One region of the Cytobacillus oceanisediminis genome, then DNA from elsewhere that is predicted to be linked to it. Evidence: riboswitches for the same ligand, from Rfam matches in the RefSeq annotation. Region 1 holds a riboswitch; the other holds the start of a gene.

Region 1 (5,374 bases):
AAAATGGCATTTATGAATTAAATCCTCCAGAAATGTGGGCGAAAATAGAAGGGTAAAGAAGACAGGGCCCTAGTCAGGGCCCTGTATGCTATTAGCGGTAAAAATCCGGTTTGCGGTCAGTAAAAATCGGAATCATGCTGCGGACTTCTTTCACTATATCCAGGTCTATCTCAGCATGCAGGATTTCTTCAGTTTCAGAACCTTCAGCAAGTACTTCTCCCCAGGGATCTATAATCATCGAATGGCCTGCAAAGACATTGTCAGGATCTGAGCCAGAGCGGTTGCATGCAATTACATAGCACTGGTTTTCAATGGCACGTGCAATTAAAAGCGCCCGCCAATGTGCCAGCCGGGCCAATGGCCATTCTGCTACTACAAATAAAGCTTCTGCACCTTCCGCTGTATGGGTCCGCACCCACTCAGGAAAACGGATATCATAACAAATCATCCCTGCAAACTTCCTGTTTTCCAGAGAAAATACTCCCTTGGCTGTCCCTCCTTTCAGATAGAGATGTTCATTCATAAGCTTGAATAAGTGCAGCTTGCTGTATTCATGTATGAAGTCACCATTGTTATCTACAATCAGCAAAGTATTGTAAATGCCTTCGGGTGTTTTCTTTGCAACAGATCCGCCAATCAGATGAACCCGGTTGTTCTGTGCGGCCTCTTTTAAAAAAACTAGTGCTGACCCGGCAGCCTGGTCTGCAATTTCACCCAATCTGGTCAAATCATAGCCTGTAGTCCAAAGTTCCGGCAGTACAATAACATCCGGAGTAGCATTAAGCGCCTTTTTAATCATGGTTTCGGCTGTTTTAAAATTCTCCTCAGGTTTCCCAAATGCAATATCCATTTGCAAACAGGCAATCTTTAATTTCATAAAACTCCCCCGCAATCATCTTATCCTTATGGTAAAATTAGTCCGATAGATGGAAATTTTCAAAATTTTACTTTACAACTTACCATTTACGTTATATCATTTGTGACTATATTTTCAATCTTTTTTTTAAGCAGGTGAACAATTTGGTAAATTATCCGCAATCAGATCTTTTAAAAAGTCTGCCTAAACAGTTTTTTGCATCTTTGACAGCCAAAGTGGGAAAAAAACTCGAACAAGGTTATGATGTCATCAATCTTGGACAGGGAAATCCTGATCTGCCTACCCCAGAGCATATTGTCAAGAGTCTTCAAAGTGCGGCCGTAAATCCGCAAAACCATAAATATTCTCCTTTCCAGGGCTTCCCGTTTTTAAAAAAGGCTGCTGCAGACTTTTATAAAAGGGAATTTGATGTTGAATTGGATCCCGGAACCGAAATAGCCATCCTTTTTGGTGGTAAATCCGGCCTGGTTGAAATCCCTCAATGCCTTTTAAACCCTGGGGACAGCATATTGGTTCCGGACCCGGGATATCCTGATTATTGGTCAGGTGTTGCACTTGCCAAAGCAAAAATGGTGACAATGCCTCTAAGAGAAGAAAATAATTTCTTGCCAGTTTACAGTGAATTGTCAGCAGACCAGCTAAATACAGCCAAACTGATGTTCCTTAATTACCCAAATAATCCGACTGGAGCAGTGGCAAACAAGGATTTTTTTCAGGAAACAGTTGATTTGAGCCGAAGTCATGGCATTTGCATCGTCCATGATTTTGCATATGGCGGTATTGGTTTTGACGGCAAAAAGCCTGAAAGTTTTCTTCAGGCAGAAGGGGCAAAAGAGGTCGGAATTGAAATTTATACTCTTTCAAAAACCTTTAATATGGCAGGCTGGAGAGTTGGATTTGCAGCTGGAAATGCAAGTGTCATCTCAGCACTGAATCTTATGCAGGATCATCTATACGTCAGCTTGTTTGGTGCTGTTCAGGAAGCTGCAGCAGCTGCTCTGTCAGGACCCCAGGATTGTGTTAATGAATTGAATTCCATATACCAATCCAGACGGAATACATTCATCTCTGGCCTGAGGGAAATTGGCTGGGATGTACAAGCTCCTAAAGGCTCCTTTTTTGCATGGCTCAAGGTCCCTGAACAATTTACATCGGAAGAGTTTGCTGACTATCTCTTGGACAAAGCGCATATTGCGGTTGCACCTGGCATCGGATTTGGTGATTTTGGAGAAGGGTATGTGAGAGCTGGTTTGCTGACATCTGAGGATAGACTTAAAGAAGCGGTGGCCCGAATACAAAAATTAGATTTATTTTAATTTTTTTCATAATTCAATTGACAAAAACACGAAGCACTGTCATAATTCTAATTAAATTTTAATTCTAAATTAACTGAATACTCATTTCGTTTTCTTATCAAGAGCAGGCGGAGGGACTAGCCCTATGAAGCCCGGCAACCGACTTATACCTGAGCACGGTGCTAAATCTTGCAGCTTATAGCTGAAAGATAAGAAGATGTTAGATTGCTATGCTAACCTCTTCTTATTTGAAGAGGTTTTTTATTGTTCTCATTCTTTGATTTTTGAAAGGAAGAATATACATGAGTGAAATTATTGCAACGTATCTGATTCATGATGAAAAACATAACCCGGAGAAAAAGGCCGGGGAGATCGCTTTAGGCTTAACGGTCGGGTCATGGACCCATTTGCCCGAACTTGAAAAACAGCAGCTGGAAAAGCATAAAGGCAGGGTCGTTTCTGTTGAAGACCTTATTAAAGATGAAGAAAGAAAGGAAACAGCCGCAGTCATTAAGATTGCCTATCCCACTGTTAATTTCAGTCCGGATTTACCGGCAATATTAACAACAGTCTTTGGAAAACTGTCATTGGACGGAAAGATTAAATTGTTAGATTTACAGTTTTCCAATGAACTTAAAAGCTTTTTCCCCGGGCCTCGATTCGGGATTGACGGACTGAGGGAAAAACTGAATGTATATGACAGACCCCTTCTGATGAGCATCTTCAAAGGGGTGCTCGGCAAAGACATGGATTTTTTAACTTCGCAGCTGAGGGAACAGGCCCTAGGGGGCATCGACCTTGTAAAAGATGATGAAATTCTATTTGAAAACCGCCTTACACCTTTTGAAGCCCGGATAACCGAAGGCAAAGAAGTGCTAAGGCAGGTTTATGAGGAAACAGGCCACCGTACCCTATATGCTGTAAATTTAACAGGCAGGTCTTTTGAATTAAAAGATAAGGCAAGGAAGGCATCCAGACTTGGTGCAGATCTTCTTCTGTTCAATGTATTCTCTTATGGGCTCGATGTTTTGCAGTCATTAAGAGAAGATGATGAGATTGGGCTGCCTATCATGGCACATCCTGCAGTTAGTGGAGCTCTTTCTGCTTCAAGTGTTTATGGGATTTCCTATCCTTTGCTTTTAGGCAAACTCCTCAGGTATGCAGGTGCAGACTTGTCTCTATTCCCTTCCCCTTATGGATCGGTTGCCCTTGAAAAAACTCAGGCATTATCAATTGGGGATGCTCTGACTAAGAATGATTTCTGCAAAAGAACCTTTCCGGTTCCATCAGCCGGCATCCATCCGGGTCTTGTGCCTCTGCTTTTCGAAGACTTCGGAATAGACAGTGTAATCAATGCCGGAGGCGGCGTACATGGGCATCCGGATGGGGCAAGAGGAGGCGGTTTGGCATTCCGCCAGGCAATTGATTTAATTTTAAAGGGGGCTTCTTTGACAGATGCTCCATCAAACTTCCCTGAATTAAAAAAAGCGATTGATCTGTGGGGGTACAAAGAGGTGGCTGTAAAGAATGGCTAAAATAGCGGTTTTTTGTGATTTTGATGGAACTATTACCGAAAATGATAACATCATTCATATCATGAAGCACTTTGCTCCTTCCCAATGGGAAGGGATAAAAAATCAAGTTCTGGGACAGGAAATTTCCATTCAAGAAGGAGTAGGAAAGATGTTTTCCCTTCTCCCAAGCAGTCTGAAAGATGATATCACCGATTTCATCTTGGAAAATGCGAGAGTAAGAGAGGGATTTCAGCCATTTATCGATTATCTGGCAAAAGAAAATATACCGCTTTATATAGTCAGCGGAGGAATAGATTTTTTTGTGGCTCCTGTACTGGATAAGTATGGACCCTTTGAAGAGGTGTTCTGCAATAGTTCTGATTTTAGCGGTGATACAATTAAAATCTTATGGCCCCATAGCTGCGATGAAAATTGCAATAATAATTGCGGCTGCTGCAAGCCTTCCATTATGAGGAAACTAGAAGGTGAGGACACCTTTAAAGTGGTGGTCGGAGATTCAGTAACTGATCTGGAGGCTGCAAAACAGGCAGACTTTGTCATAGCAAGAGACCTGCTCCTGGAGAAAAGCAAAGAGATGAACCTTAATCATTGTGCCTTTGAATCGTTCTATGATTGCATTGAGCTTTTAAAAAGATTAAATGAGGTGAGGGTATGAGCAGACTTGAGGAAAAATGGAATGAGCTTGCAGATATTAAGGATGAGCTCGCAGAAAGGGACTGGTTTATGGGAACGAGCGGAAATCTGGCCATTAAGGTCAGCGGACGTCCCCTTCAATTCCTCGTAACAGCAAGCGGAAAGGATAAAAGGAAACGCACTGATGAAGACTTTCTCCTTGTTGATGAATTCGGACACCCGGCAGGGGAAACACAACTAAAGCCATCCGCTGAAACACTTCTGCATACTGAGATATATAGAAGAACAAAAGCTGAATGCAGTCTTCATGTACATACAGTAGATAATAATGTCATCTCAGAAATTTATGGTGATCAGGAGGCAGTAACATTTAAAGGGCAAGAGCTGATTAAAGCATTTGATAAATGGGAGGAAGATGCTGTTCTTGAGATTCCGATTATTCCGAATCATGCACATATTCCCACGCTGGCTAAGTGTTTTTCTTCCCATATACATGAAGATGCAGGTGCTGTTTTAATAAGAAATCATGGAATTACGGTATGGGGCAAAACCTCCTTTGAGGCTAAAAAGATCCTTGAGGCTTCAGAGTTTCTGTTCCGCTATCAGCTAAGGCTTCTGGAATATAAGCGCAATCAGCTATTTAAAGTAGTCTAATATATTAGCTGCTGTTATTAAACAATGCGGGAGAAAGATTTTAATAGAAAGGAATGATTAGTTTGGCATATATCGTACTGAAAAATTCAAAAAAAGAAATCAGGAATCAGGAAGAGGTTGCAGCTTTTCTGGAAAAGCAGGAGGTTATCTATGAGCAATGGGCAATTGGCAAATTGCCTGAAATTCTGAAGGAAAAATATTTACTTTCCGATGATGAAAAACAAGAAATTCTGGCTGCATTTGCTGAAGAAATTAAGGATATTTCAGAAAGAAGAGGATATAAGGCACAGGATGTAATTTCCCTTTCAGAGAATACGCCAAATTTGGAGCAGCTTCTTCAGAATTTCCAGCAGGAACATCATCATACTGATGATGAGGTG
Region 2 (5,374 bases), 2.1 Mb from region 1:
ATATAGGATAAATTTCACTCTATGCCAACAACTGTGAAAAGGATACCTTGTTAGGTACTATTCTCATTGGAGCTTTCTAATTTCCTCTCCAAGGATGAATATACCTTCCTGCAGTTCCCCCAGAGAGGCATAAGCATATGAAATTCGTATAAAATGATTCGGCCCGTCACTGTATATGCTGCCGGGATTAATCAGCAGCTTTCTTGAAATAGCCTGCCGATAGAGGATTCGAATTGAAATATTAGACGGTACTTTCAGCCATATAAAAAAACCTCCTTCCGGAGAATTCCATTCTGCTATCCCGGACAAGTGAGCATCTAATGCATTTAGGGCAGTATTACGACGAATTCTCAACTGCTCACGTACATTTTCCATATGCTTTTGATAGAGGCCGGTGGACAGCCATTTTTCAGCTACCCTTTGTGAAAGTGAACTTGAACCATAGTCAGTCTGCATTTTAAGATCGGCAAGCCGGTCGATAACAGGTTCAGGTGCTGCTACCCAGCCTATTCGAAGTCCGGGACTCAATGTTTTCGACAAGCTTCCCATATAAAGGACCTGGCCGTTTTTGTCCATTGCTTTTAATGGTGGAGGGGGCACTTCATCAAGCCATAGCTCACGGTAAATATCGTCTTCCACAATTGGCAGCTGTTCTGTTCTGCATACATCAAGCAGTTCTCTCCGTCTTTTTTCTGTCATTAAAATTCCAGTAGGATTATGATAGGAAGGAATCGTGTATAAAATGGATTTCCCTTTTTCGTATTTCTTCAAAGAGATGCTTTTCGTGATAATTCCCTCCTTATCCATTGGCAATCCTTTTAAATTCATGCCTGATGATCGGAAAAGCTGTAAAGAATATAAGTAAGAGGGCTTTTCCAGAAATACGGGTGCCCCTCTTTGCACAAGTCCGAGTGAAACAAGCTGCAGCGCTTGCAGCCCTCCAGAAACAATAAGTATGGAGGAAGGAGATGCGAAGATTCCGTATGCTGCCAAATACTCACTGACTGCCTGTCTTAATGGCAAATACCCCTTTGGTTCCTCATAACCGAGTTCACACAATTCATCAGCAGCTTCCTTTAGAACTTTCTTCATCGTTTGCACAGGGAAAATTTCAGGGGAAAGCTCTCCTTTGCTGAGCTGTATAAAAGTGGGATCCATTTCTAAGTCATTAATTTCCTGAACGATCTTTTCGCTGGCTCTGTGTATCCCTGTATCGATATATTCACTCCAGTTGGCAGACTGCCTTGAAGCGAGCAGAGTCCATGTATTATTAATAACCTTAGTGCCAACCCCCGTTTTCCCTTCTATTAGTCCATCTGCAGCAAGTTCTTCCAGAGCAGTGATAATTGTGCTTCGGTTTACTCCAAACTCCTCAGCCAGTTTCCGCTGGCTTGGAATTTTACTTCCGATTGGCCATTCACCTTTGGAAATCTTTTCTTTAATAGTCTCAATAACTTGCTGATATTTTGGCAATTGTGTTGTATCCATCTATATAACCGCCTTCATGAAAATTGGCTGGTAAAATTCTTTCCTAATTGGTTGAGGACATTGTATCAGTTATTGACTATCATGAAAAGCAGCACAGATAATGGCTGGAAATGTTGATAAGGGGGATGAAATTGGCTCATAAAAAACTAATGATTATCGGGGCACATAGTTCTATCATCATTCTCTGGGCATCCGCATTCCCGGGAATTCGGGCTGGACTTGAATCGTACTCCCCTGAGCACCTTGCCCTTTTTAGACTTTTAGTAGGTTCCGCTGCACTTGGTGTCTTAGCACTGCTGACAAGGATGCGTCTTCCGGATATAAAAGATCTTCCTGCTATTTTTATACTTGGATTCCTTGGTTTTACGGTTTATCATACAGCACTCAACATTGGGGAAAAAACAGTAAGCGCCGGGCCGGCAAGCTTGATTGTATCAATGACTCCGATCTTTTCGGCTGCTTTGGCTGCTCTATTTTTAAGGGAAAGGTTTGGAAGGGTAAGGTGGACTGGTTCCGCAGTCAGTTTTGCGGGTGCCGCACTTATTTCGCTTGGTATAGGAGGCGGGCTTGAAATTCAAACCGGTATTTTATTCGTCCTGCTTGCTTCCATTTCAGAAAGCATCTATTTCGTGTTTCAGACTAAATATTTAAATAAATACGGATTTTTGTCATTTACATCATATACGGTATGGGCAGGGACTAGTTTTATGCTGATTTATCTTCCTGGGCTTGGTAATGAGATTTTTCATGCGTCGGCCGAATCCACTTTAAGTGTCCTCTATTTGGGGATTTTTCCAACGGTAATTCCATATATTGCCCTCGCTTTTCTTGCGTCCGTAGGAGGGGCTTCTGAAGCGACAAGCTCTCTTTACCTGACACCAGCAATAGCGTTTGTTATTGCGTGGATTTGGCTGGGAGAGGTGCCGGCTATGTTATCCATTGCGGGTGGTATGATCGCTCTGGCAGGTGTGATGATTATTCACCGTAAAGATAGCTCTATTAAAGTAACAGAAATTTATGAAAATGGGCCAAGTGAAAATATTTGAAAAATAATGATTGACATCCTTTTCTTTATGGTGGTAAAGTAATAAGCATATTAACAACCGAATAATAAAAATCTTCTTATCAAGAGAGGTTGAGGGACTGGCCCTATGACACCTCGGCAGCGGACAGCGTGTACCGTGCCAAATCCAGCAAGCATTGCTTGAAAGATAAGGAGAGGACCATTGATAAATGCTGCCCTCTTCTTTCTTTAGAAGAGGGTTTTTGTTTTACCCGGAAAATACAGCGGGATTCTATTCATAAACATATGAATAATTCTTATCGAGAGAAGCAGAGGGACCTGGCCCAATGAAGCTTCGGCAGCAGGCAGACTGCACTGTGCCAAATCCAGCAGGCGAAAGCCTGAAAGATAAGGAGAGGACTTCAAAAAACCTCTTCTGATGGAAGGGGTAAATTTCAGGATATAATTCTTAGTTTTTGCATAGGAATAATAAGATATAACTTTAGAAAAGGAGAGATGCTGAATGATAGAGTTTCAGAATTTAAAGAAAGTCTATGAAAGCGGAGGACAGCAGGTAGCTGCTTTAAATGGAATAGACTTAAAGATTAATAAGGGTGAGATTTTCGGTGTGATCGGCTTCAGCGGTGCGGGAAAGAGTTCTTTGATCCGTTGTGTCAATTGGCTGGAGAAGCCGACTTCAGGAAAGGTCATTGTCAGCGGACATGATCTGACGGCTTTATCTGTAAGAGAAATTCGCGAAGTGAAAAGAAACATCGGGATGGTCTTTCAGCATTTTAACCTTTTAAACTCGAAAACAGTGTTTGCCAATGTGGCGATGCCGCTCACACTGGCTAAGGTCCCTAAGGATGAAATAAAAAAGCGTGTCCAAGAACTATTAGAATTCGTGGGGCTTGCAGACAAGGCGAACAGCTATCCCGATCAGCTGTCAGGCGGTCAAAAGCAGCGGATCGGAATTGCCAGGGCGCTGGCGACCCAGCCTTCCATTCTATTATGTGATGAAGCGACTTCAGCTCTGGATCCGCAGACAACCAGCTCTATCCTGCAACTGCTGAAAAAAATAAATAAAGAATACAACATTACTATTCTGATCATTACACATGAAATGTCTGTAATCAGAGAGATCTGTGATCGTGTCGCTGTCATAGAGGCAGGAAAAATTATCGAAGAAGGAACCGTCTTTAATGTCTTTTCCTCACCAAATACACAAACAGCGAAAAACTTTGTCAGCACTGTCATGAATGATCAAATACCTGACTCCATTAAAGAAGTGATCGAAAGACAGCAAGGGCTTCAAAAGGTATTTAGAATCAACTTTGTTGGAAGTTCTGCCGGACAGCCGCTGCTCTCGCAGGTTGCCAAAAAGTTTAATATCGACTTCAACGTCCTGTTTGGAAATATTACTGAACTTCAGGGAACACCTTTTGGCAACCTGATTGTTGAATTCCAGGGTCCGGACAGTGAAATCAGACGTGCTATTCAGTACATCAGCCAGGAAAAAGTTTCAATAAAGGAAGTGACATCACGTGCTAGTTAATCAGGAAAAAATCATAGAAGCCTTAATCGAAACGGTCCAAATGGTGGCATTCTCATTGCTGTTTTCAGCTGTTATCGGACTGCCGCTTGGCATATTGCTTGTCGTGACAAGGAAAGGGCATCTGCTGGAAAACCTCGTTGTTTTTAACATCATAAACAGCATTATTAATATTTTCAGATCTGTTCCCTTCATCATTTTAATGGTAGCCATTATCCCAATTACCAGGCTTATTGTCGGAACATCGATTGGTACGGCTGCAGCCGTAGTGCCGCTGGTATTTTATGCCGGGCCCTATATTGCAAGATTAATAGAAAACTCATTGCTTGAGGTAGATCCGGGAGTCATAGAAGCTGCAGAAGCAATGGGTGCAACACCGGGCCAGATAATTATTAAATTCTTGATTCCGGAAGCACTCAGTTCGCTGGTATTAGGCTTTACAATTGCGACAATCGGATTGGTCGGAGCATCAGCCATGGCCGGGGCAGTCGGAGGCGGCGGGCTTGGTGACCTCGCCATTACCTACGGCTACCAGCGATTCGATACAACAGTCATGCTGATTACCGTTGCGATCTTAGTTGTCATGGTTCAGGGCCTGCAGTCATTCGGGAATATTTTATCCAAAAAAATCAGAAGAAGATAAATGAGGAGGAAATACATCATGAAAAAACTATTTTTAACATTTATTATTTTAGCATTGGCTGTGTTCACTGCAGCATGCTCAAGCACGACTGGCGGAGAAGAAACAAAGAAAATTAAATTAGGTGTCAGCGGTTCTGATACACGCATCTGGGACTTTATTGCAGAAAAGGCTGAAAAGGAAGGCATTGAAATTGAAGTTGTGACATTCTCTGACTATGTGCAGCCAAACGTTGCCCTTGCAGAAGGCGATCTTGATGTGAATGCATTCCAAACAGTCGCTTATTTTGACACTTTTATTAAAGAGCATAATATGGATCTTACCCCAATAGCGACAACTGTATTAGCACCAATGGGTCTTTATTCTGAAAAAGTAAAATCTGTAGAAGACATTCCGGAAGGCGGCAAAATTGCCATTCCAAATGATGCTTCAAATGGCGGAAGAGCCCTTCTTTTACTGGAGGAAGCCGGGCTGATCAAATTGTCCGAGGACTATGACGGAAACCTGGACTTGAATAAAATCGTTGAAAATCCGAAGAACCTTGAATTTGTAGAAATGGTATCAGCGCAGACACCGCGTGCACTTCCGGATGTCTCTGCTTCTGTAATCAATAACGGAATTGCTGTAGATGCAGGCTTTAACCCAACTAAGGATTCAGTTTTTATTGAAAGCGAAACCGCTACTCCGTATG

Evidence for each region. A riboswitch is a leader RNA that binds a small molecule or an ion and turns the genes downstream of it on or off. The one in region 1 is predicted to bind S-adenosylmethionine.
Region 2: it holds a riboswitch for S-adenosylmethionine, as region 1 does, so the genes downstream of both, IRB79_RS25485 (methionine ABC transporter ATP-binding protein) here and IRB79_RS09385 (2,3-diketo-5-methylthiopentyl-1-phosphate enolase) in region 1, are expected to answer to the same signal.

What each region holds. Positions count from the first base shown of each region.
Region 1 covers NZ_CP065511.1:1,822,301-1,827,674, forward strand. The annotation lists gene IRB79_RS09370 (DUF2087 domain-containing protein) at 1-56, shown strand, start outside; gene IRB79_RS09375 (carbon-nitrogen family hydrolase) at 92-877, opposite strand; gene IRB79_RS09380 (pyridoxal phosphate-dependent aminotransferase) at 1,021-2,193, shown strand; SAM riboswitch class I at 2,285-2,388, shown strand; gene IRB79_RS09385 (2,3-diketo-5-methylthiopentyl-1-phosphate enolase) at 2,475-3,707, shown strand; gene IRB79_RS09390 (2-hydroxy-3-keto-5-methylthiopentenyl-1-phosphate phosphatase) at 3,700-4,362, shown strand; gene IRB79_RS09395 (methylthioribulose 1-phosphate dehydratase) at 4,359-4,994, shown strand; gene IRB79_RS09400 (1,2-dihydroxy-3-keto-5-methylthiopentene dioxygenase) at 5,048-5,374, shown strand, end outside.
Region 2 covers NZ_CP065511.1:5,046,223-5,051,596, reverse strand. The annotation lists gene IRB79_RS25495 (MocR-like pyridoxine biosynthesis transcription factor PdxR) at 64-1,488, opposite strand; gene IRB79_RS25490 (DMT family transporter) at 1,620-2,534, shown strand; SAM riboswitch class I at 2,608-2,706, shown strand; SAM riboswitch class I at 2,806-2,906, shown strand; gene IRB79_RS25485 (methionine ABC transporter ATP-binding protein) at 3,015-4,046, shown strand; gene IRB79_RS25480 (methionine ABC transporter permease) at 4,087-4,686, shown strand; gene IRB79_RS25475 (MetQ/NlpA family ABC transporter substrate-binding protein) at 4,705-5,374, shown strand, end outside.